DNA from 2 places in the Streptomyces sp. MK7 genome. Region 1 is predicted to be linked to the other one. Evidence: riboswitches for the same ligand, from Rfam matches in the RefSeq annotation. Region 1 holds a riboswitch; the other holds the start of a gene.
What was found. A riboswitch is a leader RNA that binds a small molecule or an ion and turns the genes downstream of it on or off. The one in region 1 is predicted to bind cyclic di-AMP.
Positions count from the first base shown of each region.

Region 2: another riboswitch for cyclic di-AMP. It lies ahead of R2S09_RS24385 (transglycosylase family protein); the one in region 1 lies ahead of R2S09_RS02650 (M23 family metallopeptidase).

Region 1 covers NZ_JAVACL010000001.1:578,020-585,589, reverse strand. Annotated here, with positions in the region: gene lhgO (L-2-hydroxyglutarate oxidase) at 1-1,184, shown strand, start outside; gene trmB (tRNA (guanosine(46)-N7)-methyltransferase TrmB) at 1,311-2,135, shown strand; gene R2S09_RS02660 (PrsW family intramembrane metalloprotease) at 2,211-3,665, shown strand; gene R2S09_RS02655 (aldo/keto reductase) at 3,688-4,632, opposite strand; gene R2S09_RS02650 (M23 family metallopeptidase) at 4,732-5,787, opposite strand; cyclic di-AMP (ydaO/yuaA leader) riboswitch at 5,799-5,956, opposite strand; tRNA gene R2S09_RS02645 (tRNA-Met) at 6,315-6,388, opposite strand; gene R2S09_RS02640 (dihydrofolate reductase family protein) at 6,464-7,570, opposite strand, start outside.
Region 2 covers NZ_JAVACL010000024.1:26,896-34,465, forward strand. Annotated here, with positions in the region: gene R2S09_RS24375 (cytochrome P450) at 1-807, shown strand, start outside; gene R2S09_RS24380 (transglycosylase family protein) at 967-2,115, shown strand; cyclic di-AMP (ydaO/yuaA leader) riboswitch at 2,298-2,463, shown strand; gene R2S09_RS24385 (transglycosylase family protein) at 2,468-3,160, shown strand; gene eno (phosphopyruvate hydratase) at 3,489-4,796, shown strand; gene R2S09_RS24395 (septum formation initiator family protein) at 4,898-5,383, shown strand; gene R2S09_RS24400 (DUF501 domain-containing protein) at 5,410-6,003, shown strand; gene R2S09_RS24405 (Ppx/GppA phosphatase family protein) at 6,000-6,941, shown strand; gene R2S09_RS24410 (NAD(P)/FAD-dependent oxidoreductase) at 7,429-7,570, shown strand, end outside.

The DNA.
Region 1 (7,570 bases):
TGCTGGTGATCGGAGGCGGGATCGTCGGCCTGGCGACGGCGTACGCGATCACACGCGCCGCGCCGGGCACCCGCGTGACCGTACTGGAGAAGGAACCGGGCCCGGCCCGGCACCAGACGGGACGCAACAGCGGCGTGATCCACAGCGGGATCTACTACCGGCCGGGCTCCCTGAAGGCGCGGTACGCGGTGCGGGGCGCCGCAGAGATGGTCAAGTTCTGCGCGGAGTACGGCATCGCGCACGCCGTCACGGGCAAGCTGATCGTCGCCACGGAGCGTCAGGAGCTGCCGCGGCTGCACGCACTGGTGCAGCGCGGCCGGGAGAACGGCATCCCGGTGCGGGAGCTGGGCGCGTCCCAGATCGGGGAGTACGAGCCGGAGGTGCGCGGACTGGCCGCCATCCACGTGGGGACGACGGGGATCTGCGACTACGTGGCGGTGGCGCGGCGGCTGGCGGACGCGTCCGGCGCGGAGATCCGCTACGGGGCGCACGTCGTGCGGGTGGACCGGCGGCCCGAGCTGGGGGTGGCCGTCCGTACGGCGCGCGGGGACGTCGTACGCGCGCGCGTCCTGGTCAACTGCGCGGGGCTGCGGTGCGACGAGGTGGCCCGGCTGACCGGGGACGAGCCGGGCGTGCGGATCGTGCCGTTCCGGGGGGAGTACTACGAGCTGGCCCGCCCGGAGCTGGTGCGCGGGCTGGTGTATCCGGTGCCGGATCCGGCGTTCCCGTTCCTCGGGGTGCATCTGACCCGGGGCATCGACGGAGGCGTCCACATCGGGCCGAACGCGGTGCCCGCGCTGGCCCGGGAGGGGTACGGCTGGGGGGTCGTACGCCCCCGGGAGCTGGCGGGGACGCTGAGCTGGCCCGGCGCATGGCGGATGGCACGGCGGCACTGGCGGTACGGGACCGGGGAAATGCGGCGGTCGCTGTCCAAGGCGGCGTTCACGGAGGCGGTACGCAGGCTGCTGCCGGGCGTGGCGGAGGACGATCTGGTGCCGGCGGCCGCCGGCGTACGGGCGCAGGCCGTCCTGCGGGACGGGACGCTGGTGGACGACTTCCTGATCCGGGAGGGGGCGCGGACGGTGCACGTCCTCAACGCGCCCTCTCCGGCGGCGACGGCCTCGCTGCCGATCGGGCGTGAGGTGGCGAGGAGGGCGCTGGAGGTGCTGGCTTCGGCGAGGTGACGGCGGAGGTCGGGAGGTGACGGCGGAGGAGAGGTCGGAAGGTGACGGCGGAGGTCGGTGAGGTGTTCGACCGGACGGGCCGGTTCCGGCTGCCCTGCCCGTAAACTCGGTTTCACTGTGTCTGATGTGTCTGACTCCCTGAACCTGTCTCCAGCTCCCGGGTCCCCGCACGTCCCCGGTGTGTCCGTTCGGCATACCCGGGCCAAGGGGGAGCCGAGGTTTCCCGACGGGCCCAAGGCCGATCCGGCCGGGTCGCACTTCGAGCGGCGGATCCGCAGCTTCCAGCCGCGGCGGAGCCGGGTGACCGCCGGGCAGGCGGACGCCCTGCAGCGGCTGTGGCCCAAGTGGGGGCTGGACATCGACGGGCATCGGGTGCTGGACCTGGCCGAGCTGTTCGGCAACGCCCGTCCCGTCGTGCTGGAGATCGGGTTCGGGATGGGCGAGGCCACCGCTCGGATGGCCGCCGCGGACCCGGACACCAACGTGCTCGCCGTCGACGTGCACACCCCGGGCCAGGGCAACCTGCTGGCCCTCGCCGACCGCGACGGGCTCACCAACGTCCGGGTCGGCAACGGCGACGCGATCATCCTGCTGCGCGAGATGCTCACCCCCGACTCCCTGGACGGGCTGCGCGTCTACTTCCCCGACCCCTGGCCCAAGAAGCGGCACCACAAGCGGCGGCTGGTCCAGCCGGAGTTCCTGACACTGGCCGCCACCCGGCTGAAGCCCGGAGCGGTCCTGCACTGCGCGACCGACTGGGAGCCGTACGCCGAGCAGATGCTCGACGTGCTGACGGCGCACCCGGACTACGAGAACACACAGCCCGACGGCGGCTTCGCGCCACGCCCCGCCTTCCGGCCGCTGACCCGTTTCGAGGGCCAGGGACTGGACAAGGGACATGTGGTGAACGATCTTCTCTTCCGTCGCGTACAGCACGGTGTTCCCGGCTGACGAGCCTGTTCCCGTTCCCCGTTGGCAACGAGGCACCGTCGCGCGGCGGCGCCCTCCCTCGTTAGGGTCAATCACGTGGCCACCTGTCCTCCGTACCCGACGCAGCCCAGCGGCAGCGGCCCGGCCCCCGTCGGCGGCCGGCCGCCCCACGCGCACTGGTGGCAGCGACGACGGGTGCGGTACGGCGCCCTCGCCGCCCTGCTCGCGCTGTCCGGGCTCGTCATCCTCGCCCTCGTCCGCCGGCAGACCGGCACGGAGGGGTTCCTGGTGGGGCTCGGGCTGGCCGTCCTGCCCGTACCGCTGCTGGTGGCCGCCTTCCGCTGGCTGGACCGGGTCGATCCCGGGCCCTGGCGGAACATGGTGTTCGCCTTCGCCTGGGGCGCCTGCGCGGCGGCCCTGATAGCGATCGTCGCCAACAGTTTCGCGACGAAGTGGATAGCGACGGCGACCGCCGACCCGGCGAGCGCGGACACCCTCGGTGCGACGGTGATAGCGCCGATCGTGGAGGAGTCCGCGAAGGCCGCCGCCGTACTGCTGGTCTTCCTCTTCCGCAGACGCGACTTCACCGGCATCGTCGACGGGGTGGTCATAGCCGGGGTGACCGCGACCGGCTTCGCGTTCACCGAGAACATCCTCTATCTGGGCACCGCCTTCGGCGCCGACCAGATGGCCGGCGGCCGGGGCATCGCCTCCGTCACCGCGGCGACCTTCTTCGTGCGCGTGGTCATGTCACCGTTCGCGCATCCCCTGTTCACCGTCCTGACCGGCATCGGCTTCGGCATCGCCGCGACACTGACCGGGGAGCGCCGACGCCTGCGGCGCCTGCTGCTGCCACCGGCCGGGCTGCTGCTCGCGATGGGCATGCACGCGTTCTGGAACGGCTCGTCCACCTTCGGCGAGTTCGGCTTCTTCGCGGTCTACGGCGCCTTCATGGTGCCCGCGTTCGGGCTGCTGACCTGGCTGGTCGTCTGGACCCGGCAGCGCGAGCTGCGGGCCGTCCGCGAGGAGCTGCCCGCGTACGCCGCCGCCGGGTGGCTCACGCCGGCCGAGCCGTTCGCCCTGGGCTCGATGCGGGCCCGCCGGCTGGCCCGCGACTACGCCGGACACCATCTCGGCAAGCCGGCGGCCCGGACCGTCGCCCAGTACGAGACGTACGCGACCTCGTTGGCCTTCCTGCGCCGCCGGGGGCGCCTCGGACGGGCCGGGGCCGACTTCGCCGTACGGGAGCGTGAGCTCCTCCACGAGATGTGGCGACGGCGCGAGGTGGCCCAGCCCGCGCTCGACTACGCGGCCCGGATGACCGCCCCGCCGGTGCGGGTCGTGGCACCGCCCTGGCCCGTGTACGGGGTGTACGGGCAGTCCCAGAGGTACGCGCACGGGGCGTACACGCAACCGAACGGGCCCGGCCTGCACGGGCCCGGCCTGCCGGGGGCCGGTTCGCCCGGGCCGGGGCACGGCACCGGTGCGCCCGGGCCGGTGGCGCCGTACCCCGCGTACGGCCCGTACAACCCCTACAGAACTCAGCCGTAGGGCGGCGGCGCGGGCCGGAGGCTCAGGCCGACGCCCTGGTCAGCTGTGCGATCTCGGCGTCCGTCAGGCGCAGCTCCGCCACCGCCAGCAGCGCCGGGAGCTGTTCCACCGTCCGGGCCGAGGCGATCGGGGCGGCCACCGTCGGCTCGGCCGCGAGCCAGGCCAGGGCCACCGTGGCGACCTCGGCGTCATGGGCACGGGCGACCTCGTCGAGGGCGGCGAGCACCTTCCGGCCGCGCTCGGTCTCGAGGTGCTTGGCCGCGCCCTGCGCCCGCGCGCTGTCCACCGTCGCACCGGGCCGGTACTTGCCGGTCAGGAAGCCGGAGGCCAGCGCGAAGTACGGCACGGCGGCCAGGCCGTACCGCTCGGCGACGTCCCGCAGCGCGCCCTCGTAGGTGTCGCGCGAGACGAGGTTGTAGTGCGGCTGGAGCACCGCGTACCGGGCGAGGCCCTCGCGGTCGGAGAAGTCCAGGGAGGCCTGGAGCCGCTCGGCGGAGATGTTGGAGGCCGCGATGTGCCGCACCTTGCCCGCCCTCACCAGCTCGTCGAGCGCGCCGATGATCTCCTCGACCGGCACCTCGGGCTTGTCGAAGTGGGTGTAGTACAGGTCGATGTAATCGGTGCCCAGGCGCTTGAGGGAGGCGTCGGCCGCGGCCTTGATGTTCGCGGCGGACAGGCCCTGGAAGTCCGGGTGCTGGCTGACCTTGGTCGCGATGACGACGTCGGAGCGGTTGCCGCGCTCCTTGATCCACTGACCGATGATCGTCTCGGACTCGCCGCCCTTGTTGCCCTCCACCCACGCCGAGTAGGAGTCGGCGGTGTCGATGAAGTTGCCGCCGGCGGCCGTGTAGGCGTCCAGGACGGCGAAGGACTGCGTCCGGTCGGCGGTCCAGCCGAAGACGTTCCCGCCGAGGGCGAGCGGGAAGACCTCGAGATCGGACGAACCGAGCTTGCGTAGAGAAGTCATGCAGGACATCAACGGCCAGGTTGGAGGAGCGCATTCCGTGCCTCGCCGGACCGGACCGCAAAGATCACGTAAACGGACTTCGGGGCCGGGGCCGGGGCCTCAGGGGTTGAGGCCCTTCCCCCGCAGCCACGCCATCGGGTCGATGGCGGTGGCCTGGCCGTCAGGGTGGACCTCCAGGTGCAGGTGGGGGCCGGTGACGTTGCCGGTGGCGCCCACGCGGCCGATGACGTCGCCCGTGTTCACCTTCTGCCCGACCGAGACGCTGATCGACGACTGGTGGCAGAACCACAGCTCGGTGCCGTCGTCGAGGGTGAGGATCGTGCGGTAGCCGTAGGACCCGGCCCAGCCGGCCTCGGTGATGGTGCCGCTGTGGATCGCCTTGATCAGGGTGCCGGTGGGCGCGGCGAAGTCGAGGCCGGTGTGGTAGCCGGAGGACCACATGGAGCCGGCCTGACCGAAGGTGGAGGTGATGGTGTAGGAGGAGGTCGGCAGCGTGTACTGCTTGGCCAGCTCCGCCAGCCGCTCCGCCTCGGCCTTCCTCCTGGCCTCCTCCTCCGCCTTCTGCTTCTCGGCGGCGGCCTTGGCCTCGGCCTCCTTCTGCGCCTTGGCGGCGGCCTCCTGGGCCTTCTTGGCGGCGGCGGCCTCGGCGGCCTCCTGGGCCTTGGTCTCGACCTGGGCCTCCTGCTGCTCGGCCTGGGCCATGATGCGGTTGCGCAGGGCCTCGCCCGCGTCGGAGCTGCCCTGCCCGGTCTCGGCGGAGCTCACGCCGACGTCGCTGAGCACGGTCGCGGAACCCTGGGGGGCGTCGTCGTGGGCGGAGTCGTGGAACAGGGAGCCCACGGCGGGCAGGGACTCCACGGAGGGCAGGTCGGGCAGGGAGATGGAGACCGGGGGCTTGCCGGTGTTGGCGCTGGCCATGCCGCCCGCGCCGACGGCGGCTATGACGCCCACGCCGAGCACGGTGGAGCTGCGGGCGAGCCCGCCGCCGCGCTGCTTGGCGACGCGGTGCCGGCCGCGCACCGGGCGGAGGGAGTCCTCGGTGGGGTTCCACTCCTCCCAGGGGCCCTCGTCGGGGCGCCGACCGCCGTATCCGAAGGTCTCGGTGCGCTGGTTCGGCACGAACGGGGCTTCTGGTGCGGGCCGGTTGGACGCCACTCGGGCGTGCTCCTTTCCTTCCGTCTCGCCTACCGGGTTAGCTGACGGGTTCGGAGCGGGAAGGTCTCCTACGCGCGTCAACCAGCCGTATCGTCACGGTGGATGAGGCGCGATTCACCCCAAGTTGGTGGTTCCCCGGTTCCCTCGCGGGATTCGGCGCGTGCGCACGGAGCCGCCTCTTGTGACGGCTGGGACGACCGCGCTGCGTTATCGAACGTTAATAGACGGGAGGGCTCGATTCCAAGCCGTCCGGCTTGATCCTTAAACCTTTTTGACCAGGACTTTTGGCCCAGGAGTACTGAAAAACGGGCGAGTTGCCTGCATCGCAGGAGTCACAGAGGTTTTGATGGTGTCTCAGATGTTATGCGGAGGGGGATCGTCCGTTCACTGCGCGTGATGGTCATCAGCGGGGGCACGATGCATACGCGATCGACGCGGACTCCCCGAGCAGATCCGGGACCGGAAGCACTCAGGACCGAAAACGCTCAGGGCCGGAATCCATTCGGATTCCGGCCCTGAGCCTTCAGTAGCGGGGACAGGATTTGAACCTGCGACCTCTGGGTTATGAGCCCAGCGAGCTACCGAGCTGCTCCACCCCGCGTCGGTATGACACCAGTGTACGCCATCCACGAGGCAGCTCGCGCACCCCTTGGTCCGGCCGTTCGTCGGGCCCCCGTCAGCGCCTCTCCTCCGCCCTGGCCAGGGCCTCGCCTCCCAGGTGCCGGTTCGGCTCCTGGGCCAGGCCCTCGAACTCGGGCAGTACGACGACGTCCGCCCCGGCGTCCAGGAGCACCGCGGCCCCGTTGGCGGCCTCGACGAACGTGTCCGGTTCCCGCCAGGCGGTGACGACCCGCCGTACTCCCGCGTCCAGAATCAGCCGGGCGCACGGGCGCGGCCGGGAGGCGCGTCGGGCGCACGGTTCCAGGCTGCTGTACACCGTGGCTGCCGGCAGCCGCGGGTCCGCCGGATCGATCTTGGCCAGCGCCGCCTCCTCCGCGTGCACGACCGGGTCGCCGCCCTCCCGCGAGTGGCCCCGGGCGAGCTCGGTGCCGTCGGCGGCGACGACGACCGCGCCCACGCTGAACGCGGTCCGCGACGGCGGGCACTGCGCCGCCAGCTCGCAGGCGATCCTGAGCCAGTGCCGGTCCGCGGGGGCGGCCTCGGCCCCGGTGCCGGGCGCGGTCGGCTCGTAGCGCATGAGGACGACGTCCCCGATGGCCCGCGTCTCCACCAGCCGCAGCCGCCCGCCCGGGTACGCGCCGGGGCCGAACAGCCGAGGGGCCCGCGGGTCCCCGACGAACAGCGGGGCCAGGACGAGCTGCACCTCGTCGGCGAGCCGCCGCTGGAGCAGCTGGGTGTGCACCGTCCCGCCGCCCTCGACCATCAGCCGGCGCACCCCGCGCACGTCGTGCAGGTGCTCCAGCAGCAGCCGCCAGTCGAGCTCGTCCCCCAGGGGCACGATGTCGACGGCGTGGGCGGCGATGCCGGTCTCGCGCAGCCGCTGGGCGCCCTTGTCGGTCGAGTAGACGATCTTCTCCCCGCCCGTGTGCCAGAAGCGCGCGTCCGGGGCCAGCTCGCCGGAGGCGCTGACCGTGACCTTCAGCGGGTACTCCGGCTGCCCGGCGGCGACTCGGGCGGCACGCCGCTCGGGCGAGTTGACCAGCAGCCGCGGGTTGTCGGCACGCAGGGTGCCGGCCCCGACCAGGATCGCGTCGACCGACGCCCGTACCTCGTCGACCCGGTCGAAGTCGGCGGGGCTGGACAGCAGGAGGCGATCGGGGCC
Region 2 (7,570 bases), on a different contig from region 1:
GCCATCTGCGACATGCTCGGCGTTCCGCGCGAGGACCAGGACGACTTCCGCGACTGGGCGGGCATGATGATCCGCCACGGAAAGGGCCCGCGGGGCGGGGTCGCGCGGTCGGTGAAGAAGATGCGCGGCTACCTCGCCGAGCTCATCCACAGGAAGCGCGAGGCCCTGCCCGCCGAGCCGGCCCCCGGCGAGGACCTGATCTCCGGCCTCATCCGCGCCTCGGACCACGGCGAGCACCTCACGGAGAACGAGGCCGCCGCGATGGCCTTCATCCTCCTCTTCGCAGGGTTCGAGACGACCGTCAACCTGATCGGCAACGGCACGTACGCCCTGCTCACCCACCCCGAGCAGCGCCACCGGCTCCAGGGCTCCCTGGCCCGTGGCGAACGCGGCCTGCTGGAGACCGGCGTCGAGGAACTGCTCCGCTACGACGGCCCCGTGGAGCTGGCCACCTGGCGGTTCGCCACCCGGCCGCTCACCATCGGCGGACAGGACATCGCCGCGGGCGACCCCGTGCTCGTCGTGCTCGCGGCCGCCGACCGGGACCCGGAGCGTTTCACCGGCCCGGACACCCTGGACCTCGGCCGGCGCGACAACCAGCACCTGGGGTACGGGCACGGCATCCACTACTGCCTCGGCGCCCCGCTCGCCCGCCTGGAAGGCCGGACCGCGCTCGCCACCCTCCTCACCCGGCTGCCCGATCTCCGACTCGACGCGGATCCGGCCGACTTGCGCTGGCGCGGCGGGCTCATCATGCGCGGACTGCGGACGCTGCCCGTCCGCTTCACCCCGGCGCGAGAGTCTTGACGGACGCAAAGGTGACACACGTTCAACTGTGTGATCTTCACGTGATCTGCGCGGCATGAACTTGTGACGGAGGATCGTCAGCCGATACGTTCACGCATCAGCGTGGCGTACGAGCATCACCCGCCACGCCGGTCCCTGTTGTCGCCGAAAGGTCCTTGCATGCTTTCCGGGAACGGTCGCCACCGTCGCCCCCGTCAGGCTCCGGCCCTCTTCGTCACCGCCGGAGTGACCGGCTCCGCCATCGCCATCCCGCTGCTGGGCGCGACCGGCGCGCACGCGGCCGACGGCACCACGTGGGACAAGGTGGCGCAGTGCGAGACGGGCGGCTCCTGGAGCGCCGACAACGGCAACGGCTACTACGGCGGCCTTCAGCTGACCCAGGACGACTGGGAGACGTACGGCGGCCTCGACTACGCCCCGAGCGCCGACCAGGCCAGCCGGTCCCAGCAGATAGCCGTGGCCGAGAAGATCCTCGCCGACCGGGGCCCCGGGGCCTGGCCCACCTGCGGCCTGCTCTCCGGGCTCACCAAGGACTCCGGTGCCGCGAGGGTCGACACGGGTGTGAGCGACGGCTCGTCCTCGGGGTCCCGTTCCTCCGGTTCCTCCGGTTCCTCCGGTTCCTCGGACTCCTCCGACTCGTCGCGTGCGTCCGGATCGTCGGGGTCGAGTGACACACCCGGATCGTACGGTTCGCCCGACGTGGGCGACCCCGGGCTCGGTGACTCGTCGCAGGACGCCGGCGACTCCGGTTCGTCCGGATCCTCTTCGGATTCCGCCTCCGGTTCCGAATCCTCCTCTTCGGGCGATTCGTCCGCCGGATCCCCCGCGAATCCGTCCGATTCGCACCCTACGCCCGGAAAGAAGGGCAGCACCTCCGAGTCGGGCGCGACGCCCGGATCGGGTACGGAGGGTGCCGCGACGCCCGGAGCGTCGCCTTCGACCGCGCCCGACCGTGACGACTCGGACAACTCCGGGCAGAACGTCGGCTCTTCGGCCCTCGTCGACACCGGAGCCCTGGGCACCGGCCGGCACCGCGGTGGCAGCGCCGCCGAGGACCCGGCGGAGAGCCCGGCGGCGGCCGGCGGCGGCCGGCACGCCTCCCGGGACGACGACGGTGCGCACACCGCCTCCGCCGGCTCCTACACCGTCCGCGCCGGCGACTCGCTGGCATCCATCGCCGACTCCCTTGACGTCCAGGGCGGGTGGCACGCGCTCTACGATGCGAACAAGGCGGCCATCGGCTCCGACCCGAACCAGATCGTCGCCGGTCAGAGCCTGGATGTCCCGGTCGAAAACGCCCAGAACTAGCGGGAGTTCGCGTCATATTTCGCGCCGAATGTCCCATTCGGTGAAAGTGTGGGATGAGTCTCAGAAGCCCTGATCGTCTTTGAAATCGGGCGGATCGCGTGTCTACGGTCATGACCGCTCGCCATCGCGAGCCCCGGCTGCCGCAACGCCGAATCCTGCCAGCGGCCGTACGGGAACAGTCGTCGCGTCAAGCGCCGTAGGCAGGAGCGGGGGACCCAAGGTAAGTGCCGCACCGGGCAGTTCGCCCGAGCGGCTTGGGGTGGAGCCGTGCCTCTCCAGGGGCACGGCCGGGCAACTCAACCGGCCCGAACCCGACAGCTCACCTCGCAGGCGTCGGTGAGGGGATCCATCCATGCTGTTTTCCGGCAAGGGCAAGCACCGTCGTCATTCCAAGGCCATCCGCGCCATCGCACTCGCCGGTGTCGCCGGCGCCGCCGTCGCCGGCCCGCTGATGGCGGCCGGCAACGCCTCCGCCGCCACCGCCTCCGAGTGGGACGCGGTCGCCCGGTGCGAGTCCGGCGGCAACTGGTCCATCAACACCGGCAACGGCTTCTACGGCGGCCTGCAGTTCACCAACTCCACCTGGGCCGCGTACGGCGGCACCGCCTACGCCCCGCGTGCCGACCTGGCCACCAAGGCGCAGCAGATAGCCGTCGCCGAGAAGGTCCTGGCGGGTCAGGGCAAGGGCGCCTGGCCGGTGTGCGGCAAGGGGCTGTCGAGCACCCCGTACAGCGGTGCCGCGGCCTCCACCGGCAGCACCGCCAAGAGCACCACGACCAAGAGCACCACCACCCGCTCCACCGAGCAGCAGGCCGCCAACCGCTCCGCCACGCGTCCGGCCCCGAAGAAGACCGTCACCACCTCGACCGGCAAGAAGGTCAAGAAGGGCGACGGCGAGTACAAGGTGGCCTCCGGCGACACGCTCAGCTCCATCGCCGCCGAGCACCACGTCAAGGGCGGCTGGGAGAAGCTGTTCCAGCTGAACAAGGACATCGTCGAGGACGCGAACCTCATCTACCCCGGCCAGCAGCTGCACCTGAAGTAGGCGGCGGGCGGCGCAAGCCGCAGGCCCGCACCCCCGGTCCCGCGGGCTTCCCGGCCCACGGGCCCCCGTCCCCACGGGCCCCCGTCCCCACGGACTCCCCGCCCCGGCGCGTGTTCCCCCGTACGCGCCGGGGCGGGGGCTTTTCTTCACCGGCCGTTCCCCTTGTCTTTCCGCATCTCCGCCCCGCCCTTTTGTTTCGGGCGGGAACAATGTGTACCGTCACCCTGTCCACGGGACGGTCGGTCGGTCGGCCGGGGCCCCGGGACGGTTAGGCTCTAGCCGCAAGGCTCACAAGCCCCGCACTTTCAGCGTCACATCCACGAAGGAGATGCTCGTGCCGTCCATCGACGTCGTCGTAGCCCGGGAAATCCTGGACTCCCGAGGCAACCCCACGGTCGAGGTCGAGGTCGGCCTCGACGACGGCAGCACGGGTCGTGCCGCCGTCCCGTCCGGCGCCTCGACGGGCGCCTTCGAGGCCATCGAGCTGCGCGACGGGGACCCCAACCGCTACCAGGGCAAGGGCGTGGAGAAGGCCGTCCTCGCCGTCATCGAGCAGATCGGCCCGGAGCTGGTCGGCTACGACGCCACCGAGCAGCGCCTGATCGACCAGGCCATGTTCGACCTGGACGCCACCGACAACAAGGGCTCCCTCGGCGCCAACGCCATCCTCGGTGTCTCCCTCGCCGTCGCCCACGCCGCCTCCGAGGCCAGCGACCTGCCCCTCTTCCGCTACCTGGGCGGCCCGAACGCGCACCTGCTGCCGGTGCCGATGATGAACATCCTGAACGGCGGCTCGCACGCCGACTCCAACGTGGACATCCAGGAGTTCATGATCGCACCCGTAGGCGCGGAGTCCTTCTCCGAGGCCCTGCGCTGGGGTGCCGAGGTCTACCACACGCTGAAGAAGGTCCTGAAGACCAAGGGCCTGTCCACCGGCCTCGGCGACGAGGGCGGCTTCGCCCCGAACCTCGGCTCCAACCGCGAGGCCCTCGACCTCATCCTCGAGGCCGTCAAGCAGGCCGGGTACGTCCCCGGTGAGCAGATCGCCCTGGCGCTCGACGTCGCCGCCTCCGAGTTCTACAAGGACGGCAAGTACCTCTTCGAGGGCAAGGAGCGCTCCGCCGCCGAGATGACGGAGTACTACGAGGAGCTCGTCGCGGCCTACCCGCTCGTCTCCATCGAGGACCCGCTGTTCGAGGACGACTGGGCCGGCTGGAAGGTCATCACCGACAAGCTCGGCGACAAGGTCCAGCTGGTCGGCGACGACCTGTTCGTCACCAACCCCGAGCGGCTGGCCCGCGGCATCGAGGAGGGCACCGCCAACGCCCTGCTGGTGAAGGTGAACCAGATCGGCTCGCTGACCGAGACCCTGGACGCCGTCGAGCTCGCCCAGCGCAGCGGCTTCAAGTGCATGATGTCCCACCGCTCCGGCGAGACCGAGGACGTCACCATCGCCGACCTGGCCGTCGCCACCAACTGCGGCCAGATCAAGACCGGCGCCCCGGCCCGCTCCGAGCGCGTCGCCAAGTACAACCAGCTGCTGCGCATCGAGGAGATCCTCGACGACGCCGCCGTGTACGCAGGCCGCAGCGCCTTCCCGCGCTTCCGCGGTCACGTCGAGGTCTCCAAGGGCTGAGCCGTAAAGAGGCAAGGCCCTGCCAGTCCTCCGTACGTCCCCGTACCCGGTCCCGTACCGTGTCCGGGGACGTACGTACGTGTGCAGGGGAGGCGGGGACCATGGCCGTGAAGGACCGGAGTGACCGGGACCGGTTCTCCACCGCGACCAGGCTCAGGCTGCTCGGGGAGCAGACCGCGGCCCGCGTCTACCGCTCCCAGACCCGGCGTCAGGCGCGCCGCTCCCGGCTCACCGGGCGCGCCGCGCTGCTCGCGCTCGTGGTCTGCTCGCTGGTGGTCGCCCTGGCCTACCCGATGCGGCAGTACGTCTCCCAGCGTGCCGACATCGCCGACCTGCAACGGCAGAAGCGGCAGGCCCAGCAGCGGGTCGAGCAGCTGCGCGACCAGAAGGCGCGCTGGCAGGACGACGCGTACGCCGAGCAGCAGATCCGGCAGCGGCTGCACTATGTGCTGCCCGGGGAGACCGGCTACATCGTGGCCGACCCGGGCGCGGCCAAGCAGTCCCGCGCCGAGCAGGGGACGACACGCCGCCCCTGGTACACCAACGTCTGGTACGGAGTCGACAAGTCCGACGCCGGCCACCAGTGAACCGACAGAGAGATTTCCCCACAGGCATGGAAACACCCCCGCCGCCCACCCCGCGCACCGAACCCACCGACGCGGACGTCGAGGCCTTCAAGCAGCAGCTCGGGCGGCCGCCGCGCGGGCTGCGCGCGATCGCGCACCGCTGCCCGTGCGGGCAGCCGGACGTCGTGGAGACGGCCCCCCGGCTGCCCGACGGCACGCCCTTCCCGACGCTGTACTACCTGACCTGTCCGCGGGCCGCGTCGGCGATCGGCACGCTGGAGGCCGACGGCGTGATGAAGGAGATGACCGAGCGGCTGGCGAGCGACCCGGAGCTGGCGGCGGCGTACCGGGCCGCGCACGAGGACTACATCCGGCGCCGGGACGAGATCGAGGAGCTGACGGGCTTTCCGAGCGCGGGCGGTATGCCCGACCGGGTCAAGTGCCTGCACGTCCTGGTCGCCCACTCGCTGGCGGCCGGGCCGGGCGTGAACCCGCTGGGCGACGAGGCGATCGCCATGCTGCCGCAGTGGTGGCGCAAGGGTCCGTGCGTGACGGTGCCGGACGAGCCGGGCAAGAACGAGCCGGCCAAGAACGAGCCGGGCAAGAACGAGTCCGGGAAGAACGAGGAGGACGCCCAGTGAGCCGGGTCGCCGCCATCGACTGCGGTACGAACTCCATCCGTCTGCTCGTCGCGGACGCGAACCCGGAAACGGGCGAACTCGTCGACCTGGAGCGGCGCATGACGATCGTGCGGCTCGGCCAGGGCGTCGACCGCACCGGCCGGCTCGCGCCCGAGGCACTGGAGCGCACCTTCACGGCCTGCCGCGAGTACGCGCAGGTCATCAAGGAGTACGGCGCCGAGCGGCTGCGTTTCGTGGCGACCTCCGCCTCCCGGGACGCCGAGAACCGGGACGAGTTCGTGCGCGGGGTGGTGGACATCCTGGGTGTCGAGCCCGAGGTGATCACCGGCGACCAGGAGGCCGAGTTCTCGTTCACGGGCGCGACGAAGGAACTGACGGGGCGTGACCACCTGGAAAAGCCCTTCCTGGTGGTGGACATCGGCGGCGGCTCCACGGAGTTCGTCGTGGGCGACGACCACGTGCGGGCGGCGCGCTCGGTGGACGTGGGCTGCGTGCGCATGACCGAGCGTCACCTGCTGCGGGACGGCGTGGTGAGCGACCCGCCCAGCGAGGGGCAGATCGCGGCGATAAGGGCCGACATCGACGCGGCGCTGGACCTCGTCGAGGAGACGGTCCCGCTGCGCGAGGCACGCACCCTGGTGGGCCTGGCGGGATCGGTGACGACCGTGTCGGCGATCGCGCAGGACCTGCCCGAGTACGACTCGGCCCGCATCCACCACTCCCGGGTCCCCCACGACCGCGTCCGCGAGATCACACGTGCGCTGCTCCACTCCACCCACGCCGAGCGGGCGACGATCCCGTCCATGCATCCCGGCCGGGTCGACGTGATCGGCGCGGGGTCTCTGGTCCTGCTGGCGATCATGGAGCGGATCGGCGCGGAGGAGGTCGTGGTCAGCGAGCACGACATCCTCGACGGGATCGCGTGGTCGGTGGCCTAGGGGGGCGTCCGCCGGCGCCCGGGTGCCGGGATCCGTCCGTCGGGCCCCGCTCCCCGCATGTATGCTACTCCTCGGTAACATCTCTTGAGCAGGGGCGACGTCGTATGAGCGGGGTCGGCTCGGCCTTCTGGGGGGTCGGGTGACGTCCCGTCGGGAAAAGTTCGTGAAGTTCTTCACAAGGAATTCGGCCCGAGAAGCGGGTCCAGTGGCCTTCATGAGGGTCTATGGGGCCCTTGTGGGTTCCCAAGGGTGCCGGGAAGCATGTCCACGGGGGATTCCGCAAGGGCCGGACGGGACCCTCCGACGGGGGCCGTGAGGGCTTGGAGTGGCAGCTCACGCGCCCTTGACAACGGTCGTTACCGGGCGCCGGGTTCCTTCCGGTGCCATGATCTCCGTCACGCGGGCCGCGGAGTTTAGCACAGGGCCTGTCGAAGCTTGTGAAGGGGCGCACGAGGTACCCCCCTGAGCCGGGTGGATACTCGATGGCATGAGCACCACGGAGCGTCCCAGGATCCTCGTAGTAGGCGGTGGGTACGTAGGCCTGTACGCGGCTCGGCGCATCCTCAAGAAGATGCGCTACGGAGAGGCGACCGTCACGGTCGTCGACCCCCGGTCGTACATGACCTACC